DNA from 2 places in the Sphingomonas sp. UYAg733 genome. Region 2 is predicted to be linked to the other one. Evidence: riboswitches for the same ligand, from Rfam matches in the RefSeq annotation. Region 2 holds a riboswitch; the other holds the start of a gene.
What was found. A riboswitch is a leader RNA that binds a small molecule or an ion and turns the genes downstream of it on or off. The one in region 2 is predicted to bind cobalamin.
Positions count from the first base shown of each region.

Region 1 (15,827 bases), on a different contig from region 2:
GGTGACACGTACCGTGCCGCTGACTTCGCGTTGCTGCGATGCGGCGGCGTCGGTCAGCGTCTGGGTGGTACGCTGCACGGCGCGTGCATGGACCAGCAGGTCCGCCCCAGCCGCGGTCAGGCGATAACCACCGGGGCTGCGATCGAACAGCGCGACCTGCAGTGCATCCTCAAGTGCCGCGATTCGCCTCGCTGCCGTCGTCTGGCTGACCTTGAGCGCGCGGCCAGCGGCCAATGTGCTGCCCGTGTCCGCCACAGCCAGGAAATATCGGATGTCATTCCAGTCGACCATCTGGACGTTCTGCACTTTTGCATAACGGCAGTGCAACATCGTTGTTCGTCGAATGGGCAAAGGGGGGTGTAGAAAGAATTCGCACCGGTGCCGAATTCCCCCAGTTTCGGAGACAGAAAATGAAGATGCTTTTCACGCTGGTGGCTCTGGCCGCCGCGACCATCGTCGCGCCGGTGTCGGCGCAAGAGACGGTGCCCGGCAATTTGCCGTACCGGGTGAGCCATGCCGATCTCGACCTGCGCACTGACGCTGGCGTCAGGTCGCTCGACCGCCGCATCGACCATGTCGTCGGCAAGGCCTGCGGCTGGGCTTCCGATTTCGATCTTGCCGGCCAGAATGAAATCCGGCGCTGCCGGAAACAGGCTGTCGCGGCTGCTGCGGCGCAGCGCAACAGGGCGATCGACGACGTTCGCCAGCCCGATATGGCGTCGACCGAAGTCGCGCGCTGACTCTGCTATCTCGTGCCACCCATGCGCCTGGCGCGGGATAGCGATACGGCTTGTCGGGACGCCGAACTGTCAAGGATGCCCCTGAGAAACAAACACATGGCGCTAATAGAAAAATCCCTTGAACCCCGAAAACCACCTTCCTATATCAGTGTCACGAGGCCCCGTGTCCCCCCTTTCGCGCGGCCTCGCGATACACCCTCGGGTGTATCTCCTCCCTGAACCTTGGCCACCTCGGGCGTATGCCCGGGGTGGTTTTTTTATTGGCAAGGCAGATTATTCGGCGGCGAGTGCCGCGGGCGCGGCGAGCGCTTCGTCGGCGAGCGCATCGATCATGCAGCGCAGCAAGCGTGCCGCTTCCCGCAGGCCCTTGCCGGGGCCATCGAGGGCGGCATCCAGGTACAGTGATCGATCGAATTCGACCTGCACGGCATGGATGTTCTTCGCGGGCATGCCGTGACGGTCGAGGATATGTCCGCCGGCATAGGGCGTGTTGGTTGCTCCGCTCAGCCCCACCGCCATCGTCTCGGCTTCGAGCCGGTGGACGAAGCGCGCCGCCGCAGAGCGTCCAAAGCGATCGCCGAACACGATCTGGCTGCCCGAGGCGAGCGACGGCATCGAATGCAGGTCGAGCAGCACTGCCACCCCGAAGCGCGCCCGTGCCGCCACCAGCAACCGGCCGAGCAACTCGTGATAGGGGCGATGATCGCCGGCGATCCGCGCCATCACCTCTTCGCCGTCCAGCCTGCGTTGCCAGATCTCGCCGGCGCTGGCCAGGCGGCGCGGGATCAGCCCGAGTCCGCCGCGCAGCTTGGCCGACTGCAGGCCCAGCGCGCGCCGGTCCGCCCCGGCATCGATATGCGGGTCGCGTTCATTCTCGCTGCGATTGAGGTCGATCCAGGCGCGGGCGCGTAGCTGTACCAGCATCGTCTCGCTTTGCCGCGCCGCGATCGCCAGCGTATCGATATGGCGGTCCTCGAGCGGGCGGAGCGCGGTCAGTGGGACACGGATCGCCGCGCGCAGCGCCAGCGGATAATCGCGCCCGCCATGTGGCACCGACAGGATGACCGGGCTGACCGGCGCGAGCGGGCCGTAAAGATCATAGGGCAGGGCGGCATTGGCCATTGCGGTCACCGTAGAGAGGGCGCTTTATCATCGCAATGCGCGGACGCGGGCTGGAATTTCTTAAGGGCTTTGCGCATAGACTGGCGCTTCGCAAATGAGTGGGACCGAAATGATCAGGATTCTGCTGGCTGAAGACGACCGGGTGATGCGCGAATATTTGACGCGTGCGCTCGAGCGTTCTGGCTATGCCGTCAGCGCGGTCGACCGCGGCACCGCCGCGATTCCACTGCTTGAAACCGAGCATTTCGACCTGTTGCTGACCGATATCGTCATGCCCGAGATGGACGGCATCGAACTCGCCCAGCGCGCCGGTGAGATGCTCCCGGACCTGCGCGTCATGTTCATCACCGGCTTTGCGGCGGTCACGCTCAAGGCAGGCAAGCAGATGCCGCAGGCGCGCGTCCTGTCCAAGCCGTTCCATCTGCGCGACCTGGTGCTCGAGGTCGACCGGATGTTCGAAAAGGAAAGCGCCACCGGCGGGCTTTAAACACTTCATCCGCGCTTGCGCGAGGCGGCAACCCTCGCTAGAGCGCGCAACTCGCATGGCCTTCGGGCCCGCGCGTGGGCGTGTAGCTCAGTGGTAGAGCACTGTGTTGACATCGCAGGGGTCGCAAGTTCAATCCTTGCCACGCCCACCATCTAAAGCCCCGGAAATCCTCGGATTTCCGGGGCTTTAGTGTATCTGGGGCCCAGCGCGTCAGCCCTATCAATGTAATGTTGTATGACAAATTTGCCGATATCGCTGGCGTGGTTGCGAATTGCTGATATTTTTTTGCGTAGTGACCATCAAAGCCGTTTGGCTCGCCGACGAACTGGTCCGCGCACTCGATCAGCGCATCGATTCGGGAGAATTCCCGCTAGGCGCGCGCTTTCCAACCGAAAAGGCGATCACCGATACCGTCGGCGTCAGCCGCACCGCGGCGCGCGAAGCCTTTGCGCGACTGTCGGCCTGCGGGCTGCTGGTCTCGCGGCGCGGCTGCATATGCAGAAGAGCCTGGATCGGCATCGGCTGCTCGTGCAAGCGCATCAGCCGGCCGGTTGACCTTCATCGACGCGGCGTTGTGGCGAACCCGGAAAGTTATCATACAACTTTAACGCTGCTATATCAGTGTCATCACGATCGCGGTCGTCGCAGCCATGGTCGAATCGCTCCGGGCGTCGCCGCGTTCGGCACCAGCTGGCAGTCGGCACGGGATTCAAGCCGTTATGCCGGCGTCCGGCTCGACGCAGGATTTTAAGAGCCCCCACCTCCTGCCCGCTCCGCGCTTCGAGGCGCGAGTATTTGTTGCTCGGCACGCTGGCGGGTCAAGTGTCGAGACACCCTTGCGCTACATCGGCAAACTGTATTAGTTAAATGATACAGTTGAGCGAAAGCAGCGGGGTATGGTTATGGTGAATGCATGGATCATGGCGGCCATGGCCATGGCCGCGGGCACTGCAGTCGCTGCGGCCAACGCACAGCAATATCATACGGATTTCGACCCGGCGTCGCTCAAAGGGCCAAAAGTCGGCGGGGCGAGTCAGTTGCTCGTGCTTGGCTCGCCGCATCTGTCGCAACTGCCGGCTGCCTTTGCGCCCGCCGCGCTGGATTCACTCATCGATCGGCTTCGCGCCTGGAAACCGCAGGCGATTGCGATCGAAGCGCTTTCCGGCCCGCAATGCGATTTTCTCCGGCACTATCCCGATCGCTATCGCGATACGATTTCAAGCTATTGCTGGGACACATCGCCGGCAAATACGGCCACCCGGCTGAGCGTTACCCAGGCGACGGCCGAGATCGATCGCTCGCTGGCCGCTTGGCCGGCCAAGCCGACGCCGGGCCAGCGGCGACATCTGGCGGCATTGTTCCTGGCCGGCGGCGAACAGGCATCCGCACTCGTCCAGTGGTTGCGCTTGAGCCCAGCGGACCGATCCGCTGGCGATGGGCTTAACGCGGCACTCGTCGCGCATCTCGACGCGCTGCGGACTCGCCGCAACGAGACCATGTTGATCGCCGCGCCGCTCGCCGCGCTTCTCGGTCAGGAACGGGTCCATGCGATAGACGACCACACTGCCGATTCTGTCGTCGTCGACGAAGCTTATGGTTCAGCGATTTCGAAAGCGTGGGACAATCCGGCGACCGCTGCGCGGCACGCGACGAGTGCCGCGCTGGAGAAAGACAGCGGCACGGGCACTGGCATCCTGAACATGTATCGCGCCTATAACGCGCCCGGGCAGGGCAAGCTGGCGTTCGACAGCGATTTCGGTGCCGCGCTGGAAGAGCCGTCGCCGCAGAAATTCGGCCGCCACTATCTCGGCTATTGGGAGACGCGCAATCTGCGCATGGCGGGCAATATCCGCGATATGCTGGCGCCGCAGCCCGGAATCCGGGCGCTGGTCATCGTCGGCGCGTCGCACAAAGCCTATCTCGAAGCCTATCTCGATCAGATGCACGACATCCAACTGGCCGACAGCGCGGATATTCTTGGCTAAACCCATGGGGCAGGGGTCAGACCGGCAATGCAGTCTCGGTCTTGATTTCCTCCATTACCGCATAGGTGTGGGTTTGCGCGATGCCGTCGATCGAGCCGAGTTCGTCGCCCAGGATGCGGCGATAGTCCGCCACGTCGCGGCAGCGTATCTTGAGCAGATAGTCGAACCCCCCGGCGACCATATGGCATTCGGTGACCGATGCGAACGACTGGATCGCGGCGGCGAAGCGGCCGAACACGTCGGTGGTCGTCCGGTCGAGCGTCACCTGGACGAACACCAGCAAGCCAAGGTCGAGCAGGACGGGATCGAGCCGCGCCGCATAACCGCTGATATAACCGTCGCGTTCGAGCCGCTTGACGCGTTCCTGGCACGGCGTCGGTGTCAGGCCGACCTGTCGGGCCAGCGCCAGGTTCGACATGCGCCCATCCTGCTGCAGCGCCTTGAGGATGCGTCGGTCGATGGCGTCGGTCCTCGTCAAGCTACTCACCAGATAATATCCTGCAATTTTCCCTAATGGCAGTGAATATATCTGAATCTTCGGAAAATTGCAGTCTTTATTCTCTAGATGATAGCGCGATAAAGGCGGGCGTCACCAGCATCAAGACGAGTATTCGCCGATGTCCTCGATCGCACTTCCCGGCCTAAGCCGCGCCGCCGTCCACGCCGCCTATCGCATGGAGGAGGAGGCATGCGTCGCGCGGCGCCTGATCGAGGCTGAGAGTCCGGCCCCCGAACTCGCCGCCACCCAGGCGCTGGCACGGCAATTGGTCGAGGGCGTGCGGGCCAGGGGGCAGGGCAATGCGGTCGATAGCCTGTTGCACAGCTTCGCACTATCGACCGATGAGGGTATCGCGCTGATGTGCCTGGCCGAAGCATTGCTGCGCATCCCCGATGCAGCGACACGCGACCGGCTGATTGCCGACAAGATCGGCGGCAAGGAATGGAGTGCCAATCTCGGCCGCTCGCAGTCGCTGTTCGTCAACGCCTCGACCTTTGGCCTGATGCTCACCGGCAGCGTTGTCGGCCCGAGCGAGGGCGAAGATTGGGCGGCGGTCGCCAAGCGCGCTGTGGCGCGGCTCGGCAAGCCGGTGATCCGTCGTGCGATCTTCGAAGGGATGCGCATCCTCGGCCATCACTTCGTGTTCGGCCGTACGATCGGCGAAGGCCTGAAGCGCGGCGCCTCGGGCGTTGAAACGCACAGCTTCGACATGCTGGGCGAAGCGGCACGGACACAGGCCGACGCCGATTTCTATTTCAAGGCGTACAAGACCGCGATCGCGGCGGTCGGCAAGGCGCGTGGCGCGGGGCCGGTGGAGGGAGTCGATGGAGTCTCGGTCAAGCTTTCGGCGCTCCATCCGCGGTACGAATGGGCACAAGTGGATCGCATCAAGGCGGAGATGCTGCCACGCCTGCGCGAGCTTGTCGTGGATGCCTGTGCCGCCGACATCTGTCTCGCGATCGACGCGGAGGAAGCCGACCGGCTCGACCTGTCGATGGACCTGATCGAGATCCTCGTCGCCGACGACAGTCTGTTCAAGAATGGCTGGCGCGGTTTCGGGATCGTCATCCAGGCCTATCAAAAGCGTGCCGTGCCCATGATCGACTGGACCATCGCGCTTGCCCGTCGTTACCGGCGCCAGATAATGGTCCGGCTGGTCAAGGGCGCCTATTGGGACAGCGAAGTGAAGGTGACGCAGGTCGGCGGGTTCGCCGATTATCCGGTCTTCACGCGCAAGGCGTCGACCGACGTGTCCTATCTCGCCTGCGCGCGCCGTATGCTTGCCGCCGACGACGCGATCTATTCGGGTTTCGCCACGCACAATGCAGCGACCGTCGCGGCGGTCAAGGCGATGGCGGGCACGCGTGTGTTCGAATTCCAGCGCCTGCACGGCATGGGCGAGGAACTGTACGAAGTGCTGCGCGAAGGCGAAGGCAGCACGCCGACGGCCGTGCGCATCTATGCCCCGGTCGGCGGGCACAAGGAATTGCTCGCCTATCTCGTGCGCCGGCTGCTCGAAAACGGCGCCAACGCTTCGTTCGTCAACCGCCTCGCCGATGCCGATCAGCCGGTCGAAGCGATCATCGCCGATCCGGTCGAGGTGACGGCCGAACTCGATATACGCCGCAACCCGCGTATTCCGCTGCCCAGCCAATTGTTCGCGCCCGACCGGCTGAATTCGACGGGGATCGACCTGTCCGATCCGCTGGTGCGTGTGCCGCTGATGACGCGCCTCGCCACGCTCGAGGCATGGCATCCCGATGCGGTTCCGATGGTCGGCAAGGCGCGCCTGAAGGGCGCTCCCACGCCCGTCACCGCGCCGTTCGATCGCAGCATCACGGTCGGCAAGGTCATCGCCGCATCGCCCGATGCCGTCGCCAAGGCGGTGGCGCTGGCACAGGCCGCCCAACCGGATTGGGATGCGGTCGCCGCCGCGAGCCGCGCCATGACGCTGGAAACTGCCGCCATGCTTTATGAACGGCACACCGACGAACTGCTCTCGCTCTGCGTGCGCGAGGCGGGAAAGTCGGTGCCCGACGCGATCCTCGAACTGCGTGAGGCGGTCGATTTCCTGCGCTATTACGCAACCGAAGCCCGACGCCAGTTCGGGGCAGCCGATCCGCTGCCCGGCCCGACCGGCGAGTCCAACACATTGACCCTGCATGGTCGCGGCGTGATCGCGGCGATCAGCCCGTGGAACTTCCCGCTCGCCATCTTCACTGGCCAGATCGCCGCCGCGCTCGCGGCAGGGAATACGGTCGTCGCCAAGCCCGCAGGCCAGACGCCGCTGATCGCGGCGCGCGCGGTCGAATTGCTGCGTGAGGCCGGCATCCCCGCCGATGTATTGCATCTGCTGCCCGGCGGTGGCGATGTCGGTGCGGCGCTGGTCGCCAACCCCGGCATCGGCGGCGTCGTGTTCACCGGGTCTACCAATACCGCCCGGTCGATCAATCTCACGCTCGCGCAGCGGGATGGGCCGATCGTGCCCTTGATCGCCGAAACCGGCGGGCAAAATGCGATGATCGTCGACAGTTCCGCGCTGCCCGAACAGGTCACGCGCGATGTGGTGCAATCCGCCTTCCAAAGCGCGGGGCAGCGTTGTTCGGCGCTGCGTGTGCTGTATCTGCAGGATGATATCGCCGATGGCGTGCTGGAAATGATCGGCGGCGCGATGCAGGCGCTGACGATCGGCGATCCACGCAAGCTGTCGACGGATGTCGGTCCGGTGATCGACGCGCCCGCGCGTGAATCATTGCAAAAACATAGCGACAAACTGGCCAGCACCACGGTTTGCCGCCTAGCGGTGCCGGCGAGCCGGGGCGACTTTGTTGCGCCTGCCGCCTTTACTATTCCCGGTATCGCGGCGTTGAAACAGGAACATTTCGGCCCGTTGCTTCATGTCGTGCGTTTCCCCGCCGCCGGCCTGGATGCGGTGATCGATGCGATCAACGCGACCGGCTTCGGCCTGACTCTTGGCGTGCACAGCCGGATCGACACGACGATCGAGCGGATCGTCGCGCGTGCCCGGGTCGGCAACATCTATATCAATCGCAACCAGATCGGCGCGGTGGTCGGCAGCCAGCCATTCGGCGGCGAGGGGTTGTCGGGAACGGGGCCGAAGGCGGGCGGCCCGCACTATCTTGCCCGCTTGGCGGCCGAGCGGACGTTGTGCGTCGATACGACGGCAGCGGGCGGGAATGCGACTCTGCTGGCGAGCTAAAGCGGGCATCCCAACCGTTAAAGCGTCGGCAGTCACAACGCCGCGATAATTCCACCGATAGCGGCCCATAGCAGGATCGAAATAATGGCGGCCAGGACAAGGCCGGCACCGGGTGCCATGGTCCGTCCCACATCCTGGGGCGGTTGAGGTGGCAGATGCTTCAAATCTAACGTTCTCACGACCAGTTCCTTCAAGGAAATGAGCTGCGAATGGCTCGTTATCCTCTTTCTTTCCTCCAAATTTACTAACGCGTTCGGCGACAGTTGGTTGCACTGCGGCAACGGGCGGCGTAGGGGCCGCGTCGTGACGGGTTCCCGGAGACGGGAAGCAAAAGGGAAGTTCGGTGCGTGGGCCTGAGGTCCGCCAATCCGGCGCTGTTCCCGCAACTGTAACCGGATAGCCGGTGTTCCATTTATGCCACTGGGCCGATCGGGCCTGGGAAGGCGGAGCGCAGACGAAGACCCGGAAGTCAGGAGACCTGCCCGACACAGTCGATCCACTGCGCGGGCGGGAAGACCCGGGCGGACGAGGGTGTGGCCCGAAGGGGGCGAAACCTTTGAGCGAACGACATGGACCGGGCCATTGGCCGGCTGTCGTCCCGACATCCGGCAGTTGGCCCCATGCAAAGGGGCATACCATGTTTGATTACCGTAAGATTTTGCTGACCGGCGCGGCTCTGTTCGCCGCGACTCCCGTTTTCGCGCAGGAAGTGCCGGCTGAAGGCGAAGGCATAATCATCGCCGATGCGATGCAAAAGGAAATCGTTGTCACCGCGACCGGTGTCGAACAGCCGGTCGACCAGGTCGGTCAGGCAATCACTGTAATCGACGCCGACACGATCCGCCGCCGTCAGGAGATCAACGTCGCCGAACTGATCGCGACCACGCCTGGCGTGCGTTTCAACCGCGCCGGCACCACCGGGACGGTCACTGGCGTCTCACTGCGCGGTGCGGAAACCACCCAGACGCTGGTGCTCATCGACGGCGTCAAGGTCAATGATCCGAGCGGGATCGGCGACATGTTCGATTTCGGCAATCTGCTGGTCGGCAACATCAAGCGCATCGAAGTTTTGCGCGGTTCCAACTCGGTGGCGTTCGGCAGCCAGGCGATCGGCGGCGTGGTCAATGTGATGACCGCCGTCCCGACCGACGGCTTCGCAGCCAATGCCTCGGCCGACTATGGTTACAGCAACACCGTCAGTGCAAAGGCGGATATCTCCGGCGGCAGCGGAATGTTTTCGGGCGGCGCCGGCGTCTCCTATTTCGATACCGATGGTATCTCTTCGGCGAGCAAGGCATTCGGGGCGACCGAGAAGGACGGCTACAAGAACCTGACCACAAACGCGAAGCTGAAGGTCGCGTTCAGCGACGATATCAGCCTCGATCTGCGCGGCTATTATATCGATGCCGATCTCGATTATGACAGCTTCTTTGGCGCACCAGCCGACAGCACAGATGTTAGCAAGTCGAAGCAATATATCGGCTATGCCGGGGTCAACGCAGCACTGTTCAATGGCCTGCTCAAGAACCGCTTCGCGGTGACCTGGTTCAAGCATGACCGCGACTATTATTTCGTACGCTCGAATACGCCCGATTACGGCTATTCCGGGAAAAACCTGCGCTTCGAATATCAAGGCGTGTTGCAGCCGATCGAGCAAGCCAAGCTGATCTTCGGCTATGAGCATGAAAAGCCGGAGTATGATTTTGCCGGCTTCGGATCGGATGATCATCGGAAGGCCAATACCGACAGCGTCTACGGTCTTGCCGTGGTGCAGCCGCTTGCGGGTCTTTCGCTTACGGCTGGTGTGCGCCACGACGATCACAGCCAGTTCGGTGGCGCGACGACCATCGGCGCGAATGCCAATTATTCGCCCAATCACGGCGCCACCAATTTTCGACTGAGCTATGGCGAAGGATTCAAGGCGCCGTCACTCTATCAGCTTTACGACGGCTTCAGCGGCAATGATCTGCTCCGGCCTGAACGGTCACGCAGCTACGATGTCGGTGTCGACCAGTCCTTGCTTGCAGGGCGAGCAAAAGCATCTGTGACCCTGTTCCAGCGTGATACCCGCGACCAGATCGATTTTTTCGCTACGGGCCCTTTCACCGGCAATTATCGTAATATCGACAAGACCCGGGCCAAGGGTGCGGAATTCACGCTCGCGCTGCGCCCGGCCGATGCGCTGACCTTCACTGCGGCCTATAGCTATATCGACGCTCGCGATCGTTCACTCGATCCTGCGAGTTTTGATAAAAAGCTGGCGCGCCGTGCGGACAATGCGTTCAGCGTGTCGATGGACTATGATTGGTCTTTCGGCCTGTCGACCGGCGCCACATTGACCCAAGTCGGCGACAGCTTCGACGATGTTGCGAACACGCGCAGTCTCGATGGCTATGTGCTGGCGGGCCTCCATGCCTCGATCCGTATTGCCGACCGGTTCGAAATCTATGGCCGTGTGGATAACCTGTTCGATGAGCAGTACAGCACCGTTTATGGTTATGGCACCTATGGTCGCGCGGCTTATGGTGGCGTGCGCGTGAAGTTCGACTGATGAAACCGGCGATCCTGCTGCTCGCCCTCATGCTTGCCGGCTGCACCCAGCCCGCACATGTGGCGCGCGGCGGGATCGTCTCGACCAACCCTTGCGCCGATGCGATCCTGATCGAGCTGGTCGAACCGGATCGTATCACCGCGATCAGCCATTATTCGCATAATCCCGCCGCCAGCTCGATCGCCGCAGAGGTGGCGTCGCGTTTCCCATCGACGGCGGGTACGGCGGAGGAGGTCATCGCGCTCGACCCCGAACTGGTGCTGACCAGCAGCTTCACCCCACTTGCCACACGCGCAGCCTATGAACGTGCTGGATTGAAGACTTTAGTGATGAATTCACCGACAACCGTAGAGGGAAGCAAGGCGCAAATCACCGCGGTCGCCGCGGCGCTGGGCGCGGAAGCACGGGGCAGGGCGCTCAACGCGCGCATAGACGCGGCGGTCGCCGCTGCGGCCCAGCCCGAACGGGAAGGGAGTAGCACGCGACCTTCGGCGCTGCTCTATATCGCCGGCGATCTGGTCAACGGCTCCGGCACCTTGCTCGACGAACTCCTTATCACGGCCGGCTTCCGCGATGCGGCGGCGGATTACGGCCTTGCATCGACCGGTAACCTACCGATCGAAACCATCGCCGCACGACCGCCACGCGTAATCATGACGCCCGGCGATACCTCGCGTACCGCGACGCTGCGCCGTCGCGTTCTCATGCGTACGGGCGCAACGACGACCGAGGCGCATTTTCCGCGCAATCTGGTCAATTGCGGCGGACCGTCGATCATTCCAGCGCTCGGCATGCTGGCCAATATCCGACGGTCGCTATGAGGCTGAAGCTTGCCCTGCTGATCCTGCTCGTGGTCGTTGCGTTCGGCCTGTCGCTCGTCGCCGGCAAGGCTTGGGTGCCCTTGTCCGCCTGGTTCTCCACCGATCCACGCTGGGCGATCATCATCGAATTGCGCCTGCCGCGCGCGGTGCTCGGCCTGGCGATCGGTGCGGTACTCGGCCTGTCGGGCGCGGTGCTGCAAGGGTATTTGCGCAACCCGCTGGCCGATCCCGGCGTGGTCGGCGTCTCGTCGAGCGCGGCGCTCGGCGCGGTCGCGGCGATCGTGTTCGGCGTCGCCGCCAGTCCGCTGATCGTCTTCGCCTGCGCGATGGCCGGGGCGAGCGGGTCGATGATGCTGCTCGCCGCATTGACCTGGCGTCGGTCGAGCGCGGTGCATTTCATCCTTGCCGGCACGGTGCTCGCCAGCCTTGCGGGCGCGCTGACCGCCTTCCTCATCTCGGTCGCGCCTAACCCCTATGCGGTGGCCGAGGTGATCGAATGGCTGATGGGGGCGCTTACCGATCGCAGCCTCGACGATGTCACGCTGGCGGTACCGTTCATGGCGGCGGGCGCGGTGCTGCTGCTGTTCACCGGCCGTTCGCTCGACGCGCTGACGCTGGGCGAAGCCGCCGCCCGATCGCTCGGCGTGCGGCTCGGCCGGTTGCAGGCGCTGGTCGTGCTCGGTACCGGCCTGACGATCGGCGCGAGCGTTGCGGTGACCGGCGTGGTCGGCTTTGTCGGGCTGGTGGTGCCGCATCTGCTGCGTCCATGGTTCGGGCACAGGCCGAGCGCCTTGCTTTTGCCGAGTGCGCTCGGCGGTGCCGCGCTGGTACTGGTTGCCGACAGCCTGTGCCGCCTGATTCCCGGCGCGGGCGAACTGCGCCTCGGCGTGGTGATGGCGCTGATCGGCGGGCCGTTCTTCTTCCTGCTGCTGCTCAAGGGGCGGAGGCTGTCATGGAGCTGAGCTTCGACAGGCTCGGCGTCACGCTGGCGCGGCGGCGGGTCCTGACCGGCATCACCGCGACGCTAAGGCCTGGGCGCATCACCGCGATCCTCGGCCCGAACGGTGCGGGCAAGAGCAGCCTGGTCAAGGCCGCCGCCGCACTTGTCGCACCCGCCAGTGGTACCGTTCGCCTCGGCGGGCGCGATGTCGCCGCGCTCGATCCGCGCGAACGCGCGCGGCTGATCGGTTATCTGCCGCAGGACGCCGCCGTGCACTGGAACGTTACCGGCGCCGATGTGGTCGCGCTCGGCCGGTTGCCGCACCGTGCGCCTTACGCCGCGCCGTCGGCGGCGGATCTCGATGCTATCACGGGCGCGATGGCGGCGACCGGGACGATCGACTTCGCCGATCGCCCGATCCATGAATTGTCCGGCGGCGAGCGCGCCCGCGTGCTGCTTGCCCGGGTGCTTGCGGGTGAACCGCGCTGGCTGCTCGCCGACGAGCCGCTGGCGAGCCTCGACCCCGCGCACCAGATCGACATTCTCGACCGCTTGCGAGCGGTCGCCTCGACCGGGGCGGGGGTTGCGATCGTGCTTCATGATCTGGGCTTGGCGGCGCGCGCGGCGGACGATGTACTGCTCCTCAAAGACGGCGGGATGGTCGGCTTCGGCCCGGTCGCCGATGCGCTGACGCCCGAGGCGATCTGCAGCGTGTTCGGCGTCCAGGCGCGCTGGGTCGACACGCCTGACGGTCCTCCGCTGCTCGTGACGGTCGGACGCTGAAGGAGCGAGCGTTCGACGCACCACACCAACGGAGGTGGAGTGGTATTTACCCTTGCCGTGTCGGACGTCGCTTCTATCCTTCCGCGCATGACCGCCCATCTTGATCGCCGCACCTTTCTGCTCGGGCTCGGTGCTGTCGCCGCGACCACACCGGCGCACGCACAGCCCGGCGGCCGGACGGCCACCACGCTGATCGCGGCCGCGCGTCGTCAGGTCGGCGTGACGCTGCATTACGACCAAGCCTATACCTCGCTCGCCTTTCCCAATGGCGATGTTTCGCGCAGCAAGGGCGTCTGCACCGATGTGCTTATCCGTGCGTATCGCGATGCGTTCGGCATCGACCTGCAGGCACTGGTCAACGCCGATATGCGTGCGGCGTTTTCGGCCTATCCGACGCGATGGGGCCTGCGCCGGCCGGACCGCAATATCGACCATCGCCGCGTCCCCAACCTCCAGACGCTGATGACTCGCAACGGCGCGCGACTGCCGCTCCCGACATCGCCGCAGGGCTGGCGGTCGGGCGACATCTTCACCAGCCTGATCGCCGACAAGCTGCCCCATATCGGCATCGTTTCCGACCGGCGCGGGCGCAGCGGCAACTTGGCGGTGATCCACAATATCGGCGCGGGTGCACGCGAAGAGGATGCGTTGTTCGCGTACAAGCTGACCGGCCATTATCGCTTCATGCTCGACCGCTGATCCCCAAGTCAGCTGATCCCAGCCGCGCAGCCGCGCAGCCATTCGATCACCGCCTGGATTCGGGGAGTGGCATGCGTGTCCTCATGCGTCACCAGCCAGAAGCTGCGGCCGAGTGTCACCGACGGCAGGACCGGCACCAGCGTACGGTCGCGCGTGGCAATGAAGTTCGGCAGGATGCCGATTCCCGCGCCGGACCGGATCATCGCGTGCTGCACGTTGATGCTCGTGCTGCGTGCCCGCGCGACGAGTCCGTCGTGGATCTCCGACAGATAATCCAGCTCTACCGCATGGATATGTTCTGGCACATAGCTGATCAGCGTATGTCCTTCGAGCTCGGCCGCGCTTGCCGGCATGTCGTGCGCGCCGAGATAGGCCTGGGTCGCATAGAGCTTGAGCTGATAATCGGCGAGCCTGGTCGCGCGCAATTGCCGGTTGCGCGGCCGCGCCAGCATCACCGCGACATCCGCCTCGCGCTTCGACGGATTGAGGAAGCCCGAAGCGGTGATCAGGTCGAGCCGGATATTGGGATGCCCGGCGCGAAACGCCGCCACGCCCGGCGCCACGACATGCGTCGCCAGCCCTTCGGCGAGACTCAGCCGAACATGCCCGGCCAGGGCGCCGCTCGGGTCGCCCTCGCTCGCCGCGATCACTGCCGCCTCGATCGTCTCGGCATGGACGAGCATCGCCTGACCCGCCTCGCTCAGTCGCCGGTCGCCGCCCAATGTCTCGAACAGCGGCGCACCGGTCTCCGCACCGAGCCGCGTGAGCCGCCGCGACACGGTCGTCACATCGATCCCGAGCAGCCGCGCGGCGGGCGCGATCCGCCCGGCCCGCGCCACTGCGAGGAAAATTCTCAGATCGTCCCAGTTGCGCAACCGGTCCCCGCAAAAACCACGCCTAATGCAAAAATGCATATGGCAGCGGCGATTATAGGCACTTGAAGGCAGAAATGCCTAGTGAGATAAGCCACGCAACTAAAAAGCCGAGAGGATCGACCCGACGGCCGGACACCAAGGCATTACAGCCCGGCTCGCGAAACATCCTCCAGTCTCTCACTCGCCTCACGGTCGTGATTCCGCGGCCGACGGGGCACGCGACGCGCCAAAGGAACACGATATGGGCCAGGAAAACGTCAAGTTCGTCACCGAACAGGAAGCCGCCGATACCGCCGAAGTCGCGGCGCTGGTTGCCCGGTCACGTGCCGCCCAGACCCAGATCGAGAATTACACACAAGAGCAGGTCGATGCGCTGATCCGCGCAATGGTGTGGTCGGTCGCGCGCGAGGATCGCGCCAAGGAGATCGCCCAGTTCACCGTCGATGAGACGCAGCTCGGTAATTACGACGGCAAGTTCCTCAAGATCTTCCGCAAGACCCGCGCGACCCTGATGGACATCATCGACGACAAGTCGGTCGGCGTGATCGAGGAGGATCCGGTCCGCAACATCGTCAAGATCGCCAAACCGGTCGGTGTGATCGGCGCGCTGTCGCCCTCGACCAATCCCGAGGCGACCCCGGTGATCAAGGCGATCAGCTCGATCAAGGGGCGCAACTCGATCATCATCGCGCCGCACCCACGCGCCAAACTGACCAACAAGCTGATCTGCGATTATATGCGCGAAGCGATCGTCGCGATGGGCGCGCCGGCCGATCTGGTGATCAGCATCGATACGCCATCGGTCAACAAGACCAATGAACTGATGAAGCAGTGCGACCGCATCCTCGCCACCGGCGGCGGCGCGATGGTCACCGCGGCCTATTCCAGCGGCACGCCGGCGCTCGGCGTCGGTGTCGGCAATGCTGTGATCACGGTCGATGACACCGCCGATCTCGACGATGCGGCGGAGAAGATCCGCGTCTCCAAGACGCTCGATCTCGCCGCGTCCTGTTCGTCGGACAACAGCGTCATCCTGCTCGACGCAATCTATGACGAGATGCTCGCCAAGCTGGAGGCCAAGGGCGGTTTCATCCTCGATGCCGCA
Region 1 is NZ_JBSRZE010000005.1:112,369-128,195, reverse strand. Features, by position in the region: gene ACVWZA_RS11180 (LysR family transcriptional regulator) at 1-330, opposite strand, end outside; gene ACVWZA_RS11175 (UrcA family protein) at 411-740, shown strand; gene ACVWZA_RS11170 (N-formylglutamate amidohydrolase) at 1,014-1,862, opposite strand; gene cpdR (cell cycle two-component system response regulator CpdR) at 1,972-2,349, shown strand; tRNA gene ACVWZA_RS11160 (tRNA-Val) at 2,426-2,500, shown strand; gene ACVWZA_RS11155 (winged helix-turn-helix domain-containing protein) at 2,642-3,100, shown strand; gene ACVWZA_RS11150 (DUF5694 domain-containing protein) at 3,279-4,334, shown strand; gene ACVWZA_RS11145 (Lrp/AsnC ligand binding domain-containing protein) at 4,351-4,821, opposite strand; gene putA (bifunctional proline dehydrogenase/L-glutamate gamma-semialdehyde dehydrogenase PutA) at 4,952-8,053, shown strand; cobalamin riboswitch at 8,345-8,553, shown strand; gene ACVWZA_RS11135 (TonB-dependent receptor plug domain-containing protein) at 8,691-10,604, shown strand; gene ACVWZA_RS11130 (ABC transporter substrate-binding protein) at 10,604-11,425, shown strand; gene ACVWZA_RS11125 (FecCD family ABC transporter permease) at 11,422-12,387, shown strand; gene ACVWZA_RS11120 (ABC transporter ATP-binding protein) at 12,378-13,148, shown strand; gene ACVWZA_RS11115 (DUF1287 domain-containing protein) at 13,188-13,847, shown strand; gene ACVWZA_RS11110 (LysR family transcriptional regulator) at 13,856-14,722, opposite strand; gene ACVWZA_RS11105 (aldehyde dehydrogenase family protein) at 14,964-15,827, shown strand, end outside.
Region 1: another riboswitch for cobalamin. It lies ahead of ACVWZA_RS11135 (TonB-dependent receptor plug domain-containing protein); the one in region 2 lies ahead of metE (5-methyltetrahydropteroyltriglutamate--homocysteine S-methyltransferase).

Region 2 (15,827 bases):
AGCTTATTTCATGATCGCCAAAGAGTTTTTGCCGTTTTTCCAGAGAGAGATTGACTTCGCAGTACGCGAGAAATCCTCCAATGCAGTTCTTTTGGGGGTATGAATTATAGATTTTTGCTCCGCCTGGGCCGGTGTCTGTATTATCAGTGGTACGATAAGCAGTGCCGCTACCAAGTGTGGTTAGCGTGGAAAGCTGGAAACCTGCCGGCAAATCGACGACGCCGGATATGACAAGGCGATGCCTTTCGTCGCGGTCCTTGATCGGACGCCAGCCATAGCTGTCCGGTACCAAGCCATCGAGGCTGAACAGATCGTTGCCATTCTGCTCCGCTTTGGAGAAGGTGTAGGCGACGTTGAGGCCCCAGCCAGACGATTTCGTATAATTCTTATCGAGCGTGAAGTAGATCGCCTTGTAGCGAGTATCGAGGCCGTCATAGCCGATCAGGACATTCGAATAACCGAATGGCACGACCGGCGCCGTGTTGCAGCATCCACCCAGGCCATTGTTGTTTCGCGTGGCAAACAAGTGCGTATAGCCGTTGCGGCCACGGATATAGGATGCAGTCAACGATGCCTGCCAGGCACCGAATTTTTGGCGTACGCCGAGACTGGCCTGATCGTTGACTGGCGGCTTGGCATCATTCTTTACCGCAAACAGTTCGGGCAGCCCCGATGTGGATGTGTTGCGCAACGCGATCAGGCCTTCGCGGGTCAGGTAACTGTTATTCCAGAGCACCGTCGGCAGGCCGTTGCGCGGCAGTCCATCCTGGGAGAAACGGAATACCCCGACCGGATTCAGACGGCGAGCGAGTTCATCGACGGTGTTGCTGAAATTATTGCGATCGTAATAGCGACCGACCCCGCCAAAGATGACCGTAGATTGGTCGCCCTTGATATCATACGAGAAGCCGAATCGCGGTGCGAATGCCCCCTTGAACGGCGGGCGATTATGACCATCGGTAATGTAATTTTCGGGATCGAAGTAGAAGGTCTTGGGCAAAGCACGAAGTGCAGCAGCTGCACTGGCCGGCGTTATATATTCGTTGGCAAAACCGTTCGTCTCGTAATCCCAACGCAGGCCGATATTCAGCAGCAATTTGTCGGTGACATTCCAGTCATCCTGCAGATACAGACCTACCTGCGTATTCGAAGATTTGATCAAAGAGTTTCCGAGGCCTAGCCGAGCTTCTGCGGGAAAGCTGAAATTCAGATCGTCGGTCGGTGTCGGGGTGCCTCGGTCGTCACTGAAGAATGTATATCGCGGTTGAATATATGCCTGATTATCGAAGTCGATATCGGTTACTTCTACGCGCGCGCCGAATTTGAACGTATGGCCATCAATACCAGAATAGGTGAAATCGTCGCGGATCGTGTAGCCTTGTTGCAACTCGCGGCGACTTGAATCCTTGCCGCCGATTGTCAGCACGCCGGCATATTCACGGGATGGCAATTCGGGGTTCAGCGACACTGGGTTGAATTCATAATTCAAATAGTTAGCATTGAATTCATTGACAAATTTATCGCCGGTGTAAGTCCATTTGAACTGATAGGTATCTATGGTGTTAAGCTTGTTTTCGGCTGCCTCAAAAGAGGTGTTGCCACCAAAGTTTTGGATATCGCTTTCTTGACGACGACTGAACGACAGATCAAATACCTGCCGCTCATCGGGGGTCAATGTCAGCTTGCCAAAGTAAAAGTCACCGCGAAACGGGCTAACAAAAGATCCCTCAAAGTCGCTAATAGGACGACCGGTACTGGCTTCGAACGCTGTCCGTAACGCGGGGCTGCCGCCCGCATTCACATTGAAAGCGCGATCTTGGTCATTGCCTTCGTAGGTACCAAAAAAGAACAGCTTGTCCTTTATGATCGGTCCACCCAGCGATATACCGTATTGCTTACGAGAGAATTTTGGCTCCGGACGATTGTCGCGCTTGTTGAAATAGTCTTTCTCGGCTAACCCTTTTCCGGTATATTGACCAAACACCTCGCCATGAAAATCATTGGTGCCCGATTTTGTTACAGCGGTGATGATCGCAGCGCCGGCCTGCTCATATTCGGCTTTGTAATTCTGGGTAAGAACGCGGAATTCCTGTACCGCTAGCTGGCCGAATGGATTGCCCCGGCTATTCTGCTGACCGGCGACGCCGCCTTCGCGCAGCTTGTTCTTCAACGAAACGCCATCGATGAACACATTGACCTGACTGCCGGTCGATGCGCCCGAAGTGAACCCCTTGCCATTCTCGCTGTCATTGTAGCGCACGCCCGGTGCCAGCGCCGCGAAGGAGAGGAAGTTACGGTCAGTCTGTGGCAGAGATCGAATCTGCTGCTGGCTGACATTGGTCGCGACTTCGCTCGTTCGGCTTTCGACCAGCGAGCCGGCGGTCACAACAATGTCGCCGCTACCGCTGTCTTCCGTCGCAGACGGTGTACCCGCATCGGCCACCGCCGCGCCCAGCGTCACGTTAAGGCTAGCACTCTGACCGATCCCGACGCTGATGCGCTGCTTCTTCTCGGTACCATCGGCACCGGTCACCGTCATGTCATACGACGCCGGCCGCAGGCCGTTGAGCCCATAATTGCCGTTCGCATCGGTCGTCGCCCGAAACGTCTGGTTAGTCCCCGTATTGACCGCCGTCACGGTCGCGCCGCTGACCGGTGCGCCGTCCGCGCCCGTCACCTGGCCGCGCACCGATGCGGTCGTGGTCTGCGCCGCCGCCGGCGCCGCCATCATCGACATGCCGCCAAGGATGGTCGTCGTGACCAAGGCGGCCCGTAGCCCTGCTTTCATGAACCCGTTCATACTACTCTCCCCTGCGTCCGATTTTTCGGACCCGTTATTGATGCGGTGGTGTCGCCGCGCGCGCGGGACGCGCGCACGACGAGTTCTGGTGTCAGAAATTCGGCTGTCGCCTCGGGCGCTTCGTCCGCCTCTATCGTTGCGACCAGCCGTTCGAGTGCGCTTTCGCCGAGCTGGGCGATATGGACGCGCATCGTGCTGAGCCCGGGCGTGACGTAACGCGCGATTGGCACATCGTCGAAACCGACGATCGCGACGTCCCCGGGAATATCGACGCCGGTATCGGCCAGCGCGATCATGCAGCCGATCGCCATGATGTCGTTGGCGGAAAACACGCCGTCCACACCGCGACCGGCAAGATCGGCCGCAGCGGCGATTCCGGCCTCCTCGCTGAAATCGCCGGCCAGCACGATCGGATCACGATCGCCGAGCATTTCGGCCACCGCTTCGCGAAAGCCCAGCGCGCGCTCGTCGGCATCGGCATTGCCCACCGGTCCGGCGAGGTGAGCGATGCGCTTGCACCCTTGCGCGACAAGATGCGCGACGGCGGCGTGCGCGCCGGCCTGGTTGTCGATCGCGATCGACGCATGGCGCGCGCCCTCGATCCGACCGTTCATCACCACAGCGGGCAACCCCTTGGGCAGATTATGCGCCAGGAAATCGGCATCTAGCTGCGGCGACATGACCAGCAGCCCATCGACTCGTCCGCGCATCGCGCGCAGCGCCGCGGCGGTCTCCTGCGCGCTACCATGCATGTTCGACAGCAACAGCTGCAGCCCGCGGCGGTGCGCGGCATAATCGATGCCGCGAATGATCTCGGAAAAGAATTCGCCGAACAGATCGGGCAGCACCACGCCGATCGTGTTCGAGCGTCTGGTCGAAAGACTCCGCGCGCCAAGGTGCGGGACATAGTTGAGCGCATCGGCGGCCTCGATCACCCGTGCGCGGGTCGCCGCGGTCACGCTGGCATGACCGTTGAGCGCGCGCGATGCGGACGCGACCGATACCGACGCGGTGCGCGCAACATCCCTGATCGTGGCGGTGGGCATTGCCCCTTCAGTCCCTCTCGCTACGGGCCGGCCCCGGATCATCCGGCGACACGGTACGGTGGTCGGCCTGCGTTCTCGCGACGCGTGTAACCGGTTCCACGGGAATTGTGTAACCGGTTACACGGAGCGCTGCCAGCGTTATTTAAGAGGGAGTGCTCCGGTCCATCAGGCGGCGGCGCTGGCCGCTTCTGCCCGTGGCCGGGCCAGCGCCTTGCCCTCGGCATCGAACAGATAAAGATGCTCGATGGGCAGGCCGACCGCGATGGTCGCATCGACCGCCGGCCGCTCGGGCAAGGCGCAAGTCAGCGGCTCGTCCAGCCCGGCAAGGTCGAGATATCCGAAATGTGCACTGCCCAGCGATTCGACGAAACGCACGACCGCCTCGATCCGGTTGACCTCCCCACCGATCGCGAAATGCTCCGGCCGGATGCCCAATGTTACCGCCGCGCCCGGTGCCAGCCGGCTCGCGTCGATCGCGGCATGGATTTCGGTCCCACCCGCCAGTCGCACCACGGCGCCCCCCGGCGAATTCGACGTCAGGACCGCCGGTAGCAAATTCATCTTCGGCGATCCGATAAACCCCGCGACGAAGATCGTGTCGGGATGCGCATAGAGTTCGGCCGGGGTGCCGACCTGCTCGATCCGGCCCGCCGACAAGACGACGATGCGGCCGGCCAGGGTCATCGCCTCGACCTGGTCGTGCGTGACATAGATCATCGTCGTGCCGAGCGTCTTGTGCAGCCCGGCGAATTCATACCGCATGCGCACACGCAGTGCCGCGTCGAGATTGGACAGCGGCTCGTCGAACAGGAACACTTGCGGCTGTCGCACGATCGCGCGGCCGATCGCGACGCGTTGCCGCTGACCGCCCGATAATTGCTTCGGCTTGCGGTCGAGCAGATGGCCGATATCGAGCGTCGCCGCCGCCGCCTCGACCGCCGCGTCGATCTCCGCTCGCGGCAGGCGTTGCAGCTTCAGCCCAAAGGCGAGATTCTCGCGCACGTTCATATGCGGGTAGAGCGCATAGGATTGGAACACCATCGCGATGCCGCGATCCGCCGGCGCCACGTTGTTGACCACGCGCCCGCCGATCGACACCTCGCCCGCGCTCACATCCTCGAGCCCGGCGATGACCCGCAACAGGGTCGATTTGCCGCAACCGGAGGGGCCGACGAACACGACGAACTCGCCGTCCGCGATCTCCAGGTCGATGTCGAGCAGCACCTCGGTCGTCCCGAAGGATTTGGATGCGCCCGTCAGCCGCACGTCCGCCATTCAGCCTCTCCCGCCGACGCTGATCGCCGGTCTCAGATGCTCCAAGTAACCGGTTACATGATGGAGCGCCATCCCAAGCCGAGATGGCCTGAAGTGATCAGGCCGTCGGAAACGCCTTGCCCAACCGGAGAAGAGCGATGAGCCGAGTCGACCTACTCATAACAATATAAAGATATCTTTATATCATGCTTGACGCCGCCATCATTCGCTGGGATGATGATGTGTCGAGGTTCTCCGCGGACATGTCGTTCGTGGAGCTAAGACGGGAAGCCGGTGCGGCCATGGAGTGATCCACGACCAATGCCGGCGCTGCCCCCGCAACTGTAAGCGGCGAGCGGCGGCCACCCAAGTGTCACTGGCGGTGCGAACCGCCGGGAAGGCCAGGCCGACGTGACGACCCGCGAGCCAGGATACCTGCCTCGTCGCGACGCCCCTCCCCGTGCCGGGAAGGAGCGAAGGATTACGTCCACCGGCGGGGATTCCGGGCGGGTCGCTTGCATATCGTGGCCGGGCGCTATCCGGCGCGCCTGCCCGTGTCCGCGCCCGGTTCCTCGCCCTTTATCGGGGTATGAGGAAAATGACCGTCACGACTGCCACATTGGGTTTCCCGCGCATTGGCCCGCGCCGCGAACTGAAATTCGCGCTCGAACGCTATTGGTCGGGTAAATCGAGCGAAGCCGAACTGCTCGAATCCGCCGCCGGCCTGCGCACCGCGGCCTGGGCGCGCCAGCGCGCGCTCGGCGCCGACTGGCTGCCGTCCAATGATTTTTCGCTTTACGACCATGTGCTCGACGCCAGCATGATGCTCGGCGCGATCCCCGAACGCTATGCCGCCGCCGACGGCGACGCGACGCTTGCCACCTATTTCGCGATGGCGCGCGGATCGACCGGCGACGGGGCAGGGGATTGCGGTCACGCCCATGCCCAGGGCGGCGGCGAGACCGCGCTCGAAATGACCAAATGGTTCGACACCAATTATCACTACATGGTCCCCGAACTGGTCGCCGGACAACGTCTCGCGCTCGGGTCGGCCAAGATCGTCGACGATTATCGCGAGGCGAAGGCGCAGGGGTTCGAGACTCGCCCGGTGCTGCTCGGCCCGGTCACATGGCTGTCGCTGGCCAAGGGTCGCGATGTCGATCCGTTCGACTTTCTCGATCAGGTCGTCGGCCTGTACGGCGCGGTGCTCAGCCAGCTTTCCGCCGCCGGCGCCGAATGGGTGCAGATCGATGAGCCGTGCCTGGTGCTCGACCTCAACTATCGCCAGCGCCATGCGCTGGCCCAGGCCTATGCCCGATTGTCGCGCTACGGCGTGAAGCTGATGCTGACGACCTATTTCGGCGGGCTCGAGGACAATCTGCCGTTCGCGCTGACCTTGCCGGTCGCCGGCCTGCACGTCGATCTGGTGCGCGCGCCGGAACAACTCGGCGCGGTGCTTGCCGAGGCGCCGAAGAGCCTGCTCCTGTCGCTCGGTGTGATCGATGGCCGCAATATCTGGCGCGCCGATCTGCCCGCTTTGCTCGACCTGCTGGAGCCGATCGCGGCGACGCGCGACCTGATCCTCTCGCCATCCTGCTCGCTGCTCCACACCCCGATCGACCTCGCGCTCGAAACCGGCCTCGATCCGCAGGTCGCGCAATGGCTCGCTTTCGCGGTGCAGAAGATCGAGGAGCTCAGCGTCCTCAAACGCGCGCTCAATGACGGCCGCGACAGTGTCGCCGAACCGCTCGCGGCATCGGCACAGGCGGCGGCCAATCGCCGCACTTCGCCGCTGATCCATGACGCCGCCGTCGCCGCGCGCATCGCCGCGGTCACGCCCGACCTGCTACAGCGCCGCTCGGTCCATGCGCTGCGCCGGACGGAGCAACAGGCCCGCCTCGCGCTGCCGCTTTTCCCGACCACGACGATCGGCTCCTTCCCGCAAACCGCTCAGGTGCGTCAGGCCCGCTCGCAACACGGCAAAGGCGTACTCGACGATGCCGCCTATGACGCGTTCCTGCGCGAGGAGACCGAACGCGCGATCCGCTGGCAGGAGGATGTCGGGCTCGATATGCTCGTGCACGGCGAATTCGAACGCAACGACATGGTGCAATATTTCGGCGAGCAGCTCGCCGGTTTCGCCTTCACGCGCCAGGGCTGGGTGCAAAGCTACGGCTCGCGCTGCGTGCGCCCGCCGATCCTCTATGGCGACGTGTCGCGGCCGAAACCGATGACGGTCGACTGGTGGCGTTTCGCGCAAGGGCTGACCCCGCGTCCGGTAAAGGGCATGCTGACCGGCCCGGTCACCATTCTGAACTGGTCGTTCGTGCGTGACGATCAGCCGCGCAGCGCAAGCTGCCGTCAGGTCGCGCTGGCGATCCGCGACGAGGTGACCGACCTCGAAGCCGCCGGCGCCAAGGCGATCCAGATCGATGAAGCGGCCTTGCGTGAGGGCCTGCCGCTGCGGCGAAAAGACTGGCAACATTATCTCGACTGGGCGGTCGAATGTTTCCGCCTTTCCGCGGCCGGCGTGGCCGATGTGACCCAGATCCATACTCATATGTGCTATTCGGAGTTCAACGATATCCTGACGTCGATCGGCGCGATGGACGCCGATGTCATCTCGATCGAGACCGCGCGGTCGCAGATGGAGCTGCTCGCAGGCTTCGCCAGCTATCGCTATCCCGCCGATATCGGTCCGGGCGTCTATGACATCCACGCCCCGCGCGTGCCCGGCTTGGATGAGATGGTCGACCTGATGCGGCTCGCCCGCACGCACCTCGACGCCGACCAGCTCTGGGTCAATCCCGACTGCGGCCTGAAGACACGCAAATGGGCGGAAGTCCGCCCCGCGATCGAAGCGATGGTCGCCGCCGCGCGGCAGCTCCGCGCCGAGGCCTGAGGTACCTGAATGCGGGGACGCGGTGCCGATTTGATCGACACTGCGTCCCCAAATTCTCCGCCAGGCAGCGCGGTGCGCACTTATGAAGGGTCGAGGTTTCGCCCCAGATCCTAGCGCTGCGCCAGCTGCACTTCGCCCTCGCCCGACCAGCGTGTCCGCTCGACCCGGGTCCAGGCCTTGTGCAGCCGCGCATGGCCGGTGCCGAGCCCCGCGCTGGCGATCGCCTCCTCCCAGGCATTGGCCGCCGCGACCAGTTTCACCGTCCTCGGCCCCGGCGTCAGGTCTTCAACCCAGCCGGTGATCGCCTGTGCGTTGAACAAGGCGAGCAAAGCAGCGGTCAGCCCGATGATCGTCGCGGTCCAGCGCAAGGCGCCGGGCGTGCCATCGTCGGGCATTTCGGTCGGGAATTCATAAGCGTCGATCATCGCCGGCGTCCCTTCAGAAGCGGAAATAGATGAAGGGCGCGACCCCTTCGTAACGCATCGCATCGACCACCAGCATCGTCATCGCCAGCCCCGCCGCGACCAGCGGCGCGGGCACGCTGCGGATGCGCTGCGCCGCACGCGCCATTCCGTCCCACGGCAGCGCATGGATCGCCAGCCCGCCGGCGATCAGCAGCACGACCAGCGGAGTAACCGTCACCGCCTCACCTCCGGCGGGCGCGAAAATCCCGCCCAGATAGGCCAGCGCATCCCCGAAGCTCGCCGCGCGGAAGAAGATCCAGCCCAGCACCACGACATGGAAGGTCAGCGTGATTCGCGCCCAGCGCGGCAGCACGATCCCCGCCGTCGCCGGCATCCGCACCCACAGTCGCTCGACCACCAGCGCGGCACCGTGCAGCCCACCCCAGATCACGAAGGTCCAGCTCGCGCCATGCCACAGCCCGCCGAGCAGCATGGTGATCATCAGGTTGCGATAGACGCGGAACTTGCCGCCCTTCCCACCCTTTTCACGGCTACCGCCCAGCGCATCGATATAGAGATAGTCGCGCAGCCACCGCGACAGGCTGATATGCCAGCGCCGCCAGAATTCCTGCAGCGATTCCGCCCGGTACGGCCGGTCGAAGTTGCGTGGGAAGCGATAACCGAGCAGCGCCGCCAGCCCGATCGCCATGTCCGAATAGGCCGAAAAATCGCAATAGATCTGCACCGCATAGCCGTAAGCGGCGAGGATCAGGTCGACCGATCCGTAGAGCTGTGGCGCGGTGAACACCGGATCGACGAACTGCGTTGCCAGTTCCGACGCGATCACCGCTTTCTTGAACAGTCCCCAGGTGATCAGCAGCAAGCCCATCGACACCATGCCGCGATTGAGCTTCGGCACCGCCTGCAATTGCGGCACCAGGTCGGCGGCGCGCACGATCGGTCCGGCGACGAGGTGCGGGAAGAACGACATCAGTAACAGGATGTCGAGCAGCCGCGCCGCCGGCACGCGCTCCTTCGCCACATCGACGACATAGCTGATCCCCTGAAAGGTGAAGAAGGAGATGCCGATCGGCAGGATCACCTGCATCAGCGCCGGATCCTGCCTGATCCCCGATAGCGCGAGCAGGCTGCCCGCCTGTTCCGCGAAGAAGCCGAAATATTTGAAGAAGCCGAGCATCAGCAGGTTGCCGACCACCGCCCCGATAAGCAGGCCTTTGCGCCGTCCCGCATCGTCGCTGCGCGCGATCAGCGCCGCCGCGCCCCAGTTGATCACCGCCGATACGATCAGCAGCGGCACGAAGCGCCAGTCCCACGCGCCATAGAATACCCAGCTGCCGACCAGCAACACCAGCTTGCGCCAGTCGTTCGACCGCAGCGACCAAACGGCCGCGAACATCACCAGAAAGAACAGGCCGAAGGTGAGGGTGGGAAACAGCATCTCACTGCTCCTCCGTCGCGTGGTTCAGGTCGTCCTGCAGTCGTTGTGCAAGCTCGGCGCCGCCCGCCCGGGTAAAATGGACATAGTCGCGGCGCATCCGGGGCGGTGTCTCACGAGCCCAGGTCGCGGCGGAGCAGAAACCACCCATCCGCCAATACGCATCCCAAGACGCAAGGCGCAATTCGGCGGCAACCCGACGCTGCACCGAACGAACCTGAATCAGCGCTGGTGGCGCGAACAACTCCGCGGACTCGGTCAGCCCCGCGCACAACCGCGCCGTGCCGGACGCATTGTGGCGCAGCGCCCGGTTGCGGGTCAGTGCTTCGGGCGGGCTGATCATCAGGATCGGCACCTCACCGGCAAGCCGCCGTATCCGCGCGATCTGCGCCCGCAATACCGTTTCATATGCAACGGCGTCGAACAATGGCACGAACCCCTCGTTGGTGCCGAATGCGAGCACGATCAGGTCGGGGGCATAGGCTTTCAGCTCCGCTGCCAGCACCGCGTCATCCGTACGCCCAAAATGGATGAGCTGCGATCCCACCACGCCGAGGTTCGACAACACCATGCCGCCATGATCGCGGAATGTCGCCCAGGACGTGATCGTCACCGGTCGATCGAGCGAGGTGACGCTGACCGAGCTTTGCGCTGACGCGACGCGCATCGTATGGCATATGGGAGCCACCGCCGCGGCGTGGAAATCGATCCGCCGTTCCGTCTCGGCGCCGATCCGTACGGCAATCGCACCGGCATCGGGACCGGTGATTCCGCACAGAACGAAGCGGTCGAACAGCATCGCGGCATCCGCGACCAGACTCATGGCCGCTCCGGGCCGCGTCGCGGTCAAGCTGTAGCTCGATACGCCAAGTGGCGGCCGGGGCTCGACCGATCCCTTTCCAAGGCTCGCCGCGATGCGCCAGCCGGTCGACATCGACGCAGTAATCCCGTGCGTGACGTACCCGCCATAGGGTCGTCCCGGTGGCAATATCCCGCGCCCGCCGCTGCCCACCTGTGCCTGCAGCAAGTCGCGCCAGCCGCCGGTCACCGTATCGCTGGCGGTATTGCTGTCGCCGATCTGGATGATGTGCAGCGGCGCGCCCTGGTCATCGTGTGCCGCCGAGAGCTTGGCAAAATACGGCGCAAGCGTATCGAAATCGCAGGCCGCCCAAGTGCATGGCGCGGGCGTCTGGGCGGCCGCCACGCCGGGCGCAGAGAGTAATGCGATCGCCGCGAACAATTTCATTGCGTCACCGCTGCGGCCGGCCCGGTCTCCACCGCATCGATCTTGCGCGTCGCCTCGACATAACCGCGAATCCGCTCGCTCAGCCCGTGCGTGATCCATTTATAGCCGGTCATCGACATATGGATGCCGTCCGCCTCGCGCACCAAAGTGCGTTTGCCGGTCGCCGGATCGTCGAGATAAACTGCGTAATTGCCCTGGGCGTCCGACGCGATCGGCCGCGTATCGATGAACGGTATGCCCAGCGCCGCCATCCGCTGCGCATAGAATTGGTTGATCGCGCCGACATCGCCGTCAAGCCCCGCTTCGCGCATGCGCGGCAGGCCGACCCAATAAACCATTGCATGATGCGCGCGCAGCACGCCGACGAATCGGTCGATCCGCACCCCGATCTGGTCCTGCCATTTGGGGCCCATCAGCGCGGCATATTCGCCTTTGTCGGTGATGATCCCTTGCGCGTCGTTCGCCCCGAACGAGATTACCGCGACATCGATCGGTCCGGCACCCAGCTGCTCCGCCGCCTTGCTCTCCAGATTGAGCCGCTTGTAGCGGGTGAAGCCGGTCGCCGGCTGGCTGTATTTCAGCACGTCATAACCGGCCTTGCGCGTCAGTTGCTGCTGCAGCCCGAACGCGACCCCGTCGCCGAAGCTGTCGCCGAACACCGCGACCCGTACCGGCCCGCCCTTGCGGATCGTGCGCAGCAACTGCCGCTGTGCCGGCGCCGCACAACTAAGCGCCGCCACCACCTCCGGTGACTTTTGGGTAAGCGCAGCAGGCCCCGCGCACAGCGGTGCGATTACTGGCGCCTTCAAGGACTCACCACGGCCGACAAAGCTGAAACCGATCGCCGCGCCCGCGCATACGCCGACCAACAGGACCGCAGAGCGGTCCAGTACTAAGCCTGGGACTATCATGTGAAAACCGTCTGTTCGAGTATGGCGCCTTTTTAAAACGGTTTACAGAAAAATCCAGAAGAATCGTTAATCTATAGTATAATTATTTGTGATAATACAAGTATAGAATTATGTTAATTCTTTAGAACTGGCAGCCATGGGGCAGGCTAAATACCGATGATTGGTATTGCTCCAAGGTTATTTATGAATTCATCGACAGAAATACCGGGAAGTATTCGTTAATGTTACTATCTAACGGAATTACCCGGGATGGCATTTGCCAGTTTCCTGATCTCGCGAAAGGGCACGGGAGGGCACAGGTACGGCAACTTTGATCTCAATTGAATTTCACCACGAATGCCCATATCGCACGCGATCAGCCGTGCGCTTCTGTCGTTGAACCGTTTTCCTCTAGGCAATGCGACTGCCCGTCCGCGCGCGCGACGAAAATTGCGGCGCGCCGCAATAAGCCAGCCGCTTGTGTCGGCTCCCGTTCCATTTGGCACCTGGTCACCATCGAAACCGGTATGCCCTAGCGCGATGGAAGACGCCGGTTACAGGGGTAGCGGGGCCGCAGGCGGCAAATGGGGCTGCGCGTATCGGTGCTCGCCGGCATACGGCTTGTCGACCTCGCGTTGATCGATGCCGCGCTGGGCCATTGCGCGCCCGGCGCGGACTGCATCGATCGATGGAAGATCATCGTCGCTGCCATGGTCATCGCCGTGACGATCGGTCTCGCCGTGCGCGCCGCGATCAATGCGTTGGTGAACCGTCGCCGCGACGCGCGCTGACCGCTCGATCGCCGTTCAGGCCTTTTGCCGCACTCGCCCGCTAAAGTCGCGCTTGCCCAGCTCGACGCCCTTCATGCGCAGGATGTCGTACGCCGTCGCCGCATGGAAATAGAAATTGGGTTGCGAGAAGGAGAGCAGGAAATCCTCCGCCAGGAAGTCGAGATGGTTGGGGCCGAATTCGAACCGCATGTCCCGCCCGATAAAGCTCTCCACCTCGGCCGGGTCGATCGCCTCCAGCGCCGCGATGGTGCCCGCGATCAGCGCGCGCAACCCATCGAAACTGTCCGGCGGCGTCGTGCTGTCGGGTGAAAAGGTGCCGCGTCGGACCCCCTCGATCGCACCCCGCGAATGCACCGCGGTCGACTTAACCTGATAGGCGAAGGGCAGCATGCTATCGATCAATCGTGTCTCGATCAGCGCTTCGGGAGCCAGCCCGGTATCGGTGCAGAATTTCTCGGCCTTGTCGACCATCCTCGTCACCGACCCGAGGATCTGCAGATAGGACGGGATCGTCGCGGCATAGAGAGTGAAGGCCATGGATGCTGTCCCGCTGTTCCTGGAATAGACTGGATGATAGCGCCCGCGCACGACCGCCGCCAGTCGATTACGCTCCGGCATATCGTCAATAAGCGGCGCCAGCGGAAATTGGCCGGCGGTTTTGGTCTGTAAGCCTCCTTCCTTCATGGCGGCGGCAGATCGACCCTGCTAGCCTGGCCCGAGATCAATATGGGGAGGGTTCATGTCCCAGCGTCTGACGCGGCGGCAGCTTATCGGTGGCGCCATGGCGACCGGAGGCCTGGCGATCTGGCCGGGTCGCGCGGCGGTGCCGACCGAACGCTCGACCTTGTTCCGCGAGGTTCTGCTCGTCGACGGGACAGGCGCCGCACCGCGGCTGGCCGATGTGCTGGTCACGGGCGGTCGGATCGCACGGATCACGCACCCGGCCGCTGCAGGATCCGGGTCGGCCGCCCGCGTCGTGGAGGGTGAGGGTCGTGTCCTGGCCCCGGGCTTTATCGACACCCACAGCCATGGCGATCCGCTGAAGGAATCGTTCGAATCCTTCCTCGCAATGGGCGTTACCACGATCGTTCTCGGGCAGGACGGCGACGGGCCCAGGATCAGGAAGGATCTCGACCCGCGAAGCTGGATGAACGCGATCGATCGCACCCCCCTGGAGATCAATGTGGCGCTGCTGGCGGGCCACGGCACGCTCCGGCGCGCCGCCGGCGTGTCGGACGCGGTCCGTCATCTCGACACCGCAGCGCTCGAACGCATGGCGGCACAGCTCGAAGTGGAACTTCGCGCCGGCGCGTTCGGCCTTTCCTATGGCCTGGAATATGTGCCCGGCATCTATTCGGAGACCGCCGAGCTGACCAATCTCGGCCGGGTGGTCAGCCGTCACGGCGGCGTCGTCATGAGCCATATGCGGTCCGAGAATGACGACGAGATCGAGGCGTCGATCGACGAGCTGATCAAATCCTCACTGCCCGCCCGCCCGCACATTTCGCATCTGAAAGTCGTGTTCGGCAAAGGCGAGCAGCGTGCGCGTGAATTGCTTGCGTCACTGGCCGCGAAGCGCCGCCAGGGGATCGATCTCACCGCCGACGAATACCCCTATACCGCCGGTTATACCGGGATCGATCTTCTCTTCCCGCAATGGGCGCTGCCGCCGACCGACTATGCCTCGGTCGTCGCCAAACGGCGGCAGGAACTGCGCGATCATCTGGAAAAGCGCATGATCCGTCGTGGCGGTCCGGAGGCCCTGCTGCTGGGATCGAAGCCCTATGCCGGCAAGACCGTCGCCCAGGCGTCGCAGGAGGCCGGGCTCCACTTCGCCGATTTCCTCATCAAATTGGGGCCGGAGGGCGGTTCCGGCGCGCACTTCACGATGGACAAGGCGTTGCAGGACACGCTGATCCTCGATCCCTTCGTGGCGATCTCGACCGACGGGGGTCCGGGCATGCGGCACCCCCGCGCGACCGGGACCTACGCCAAATGGATCGAGGAATATGTCGTGCGCGACAAGAAGCTGCCGATCGAGGAAGCGATCCGCAAGGCGACCGCCTTTCCCGCCGGGATCATGCGTTTCGCCGATCGCGGCGTGATCCGGGTCGGCGCCACGGCCGACCTCATCATGTTCGATCCGGCCAAGGTCCGGGCGCGCTCCACCTATGTCGATCCGTTTGCCATGGCCGAAGGGTTCGACCTGGTGATGGTGAACGGCCGGCCCGCCTTTGCGGGCGGCAAACGGGTCGGCCATTCCGGACACTTGCTGCGCGCCGGATAGTCAGTTTCCCGACTGGCTAACCGCCTTGCACAGCCTGTCGGTGGCCAGCGCGATACGCGATTCCGGCCTGTTCCGGTTGGCGGCATCATTCTCGACGCCGCGTGTTTCGGTGTTGAGGGCGACCAGGCTGCCCATATGCTGGTCGGGACACAGGCTGAGATAGGTGCGAAAGCCGTTCTGGTCGCCATTATGGCCGATGAAACGGATCCCGTCGCTCTGGTCGAGGAAGAAGGACAGCCCGCTCCATGTGGTCGTCTCCATCCGCCCTTGCGTGAAGTCGTCGCCCGCGGCGATCTGCGGCCGCCACATTTCTTCGAGTGAGGATCGCTTGAGTACCAGGTCATAATCGGCCTGGCGCGTCGCATCGCCGAGCAGGAAGGCCATATATTTCGCCATGTCGGGCATTGGCGCATTGAGCCCGCCATTCGACACCGTCACCCCGGTATCGGCGTCGAACGGCGCCGCGACCCGCTTGCCGTCGCGAATGGTATAGCTGTGCGACCGGTGCGGCAGCAGATAGGGTGGCGTGCGGTCGAAATAACTCGCCTGCATGCCGAGCGGGCGCAGGATATTCTTGTCGATATAGACTTCGAAATCCTCGCCGGAGAGCCGTTCGATCACCTGGCCGAGATAGACGATACCCGGATTGGAATAGCTGAACCTTGTCCCGGGCTGGAACTGCACTTCGGTATAGGGAAGCATCGCGGTCAGCTGCGCCCAGCTCTTCGGTTCGAACGGCTGCCAGTCGCGG
Region 2 is NZ_JBSRZE010000011.1:64,780-80,606, reverse strand. Features, by position in the region: gene ACVWZA_RS16465 (TonB-dependent receptor) at 1-2,800, opposite strand, end outside; gene ACVWZA_RS16460 (LacI family DNA-binding transcriptional regulator) at 2,797-3,846, opposite strand; gene ACVWZA_RS16455 (ABC transporter ATP-binding protein) at 4,012-5,121, opposite strand; cobalamin riboswitch at 5,332-5,557, shown strand; gene metE (5-methyltetrahydropteroyltriglutamate--homocysteine S-methyltransferase) at 5,699-8,002, shown strand; gene ACVWZA_RS16445 (hypothetical protein) at 8,113-8,427, opposite strand; gene ACVWZA_RS16440 (MBOAT family O-acyltransferase) at 8,441-9,865, opposite strand; gene ACVWZA_RS16435 (GDSL-type esterase/lipase family protein) at 9,867-11,108, opposite strand; gene ACVWZA_RS16430 (SGNH/GDSL hydrolase family protein) at 11,105-12,019, opposite strand; gene ACVWZA_RS16425 (hypothetical protein) at 12,583-12,789, shown strand; gene ACVWZA_RS16420 (DUF1993 domain-containing protein) at 12,805-13,326, opposite strand; gene ACVWZA_RS16415 (N-acyl-D-amino-acid deacylase family protein) at 13,529-15,076, shown strand; gene ACVWZA_RS16410 (serine hydrolase domain-containing protein) at 15,077-15,827, opposite strand, start outside.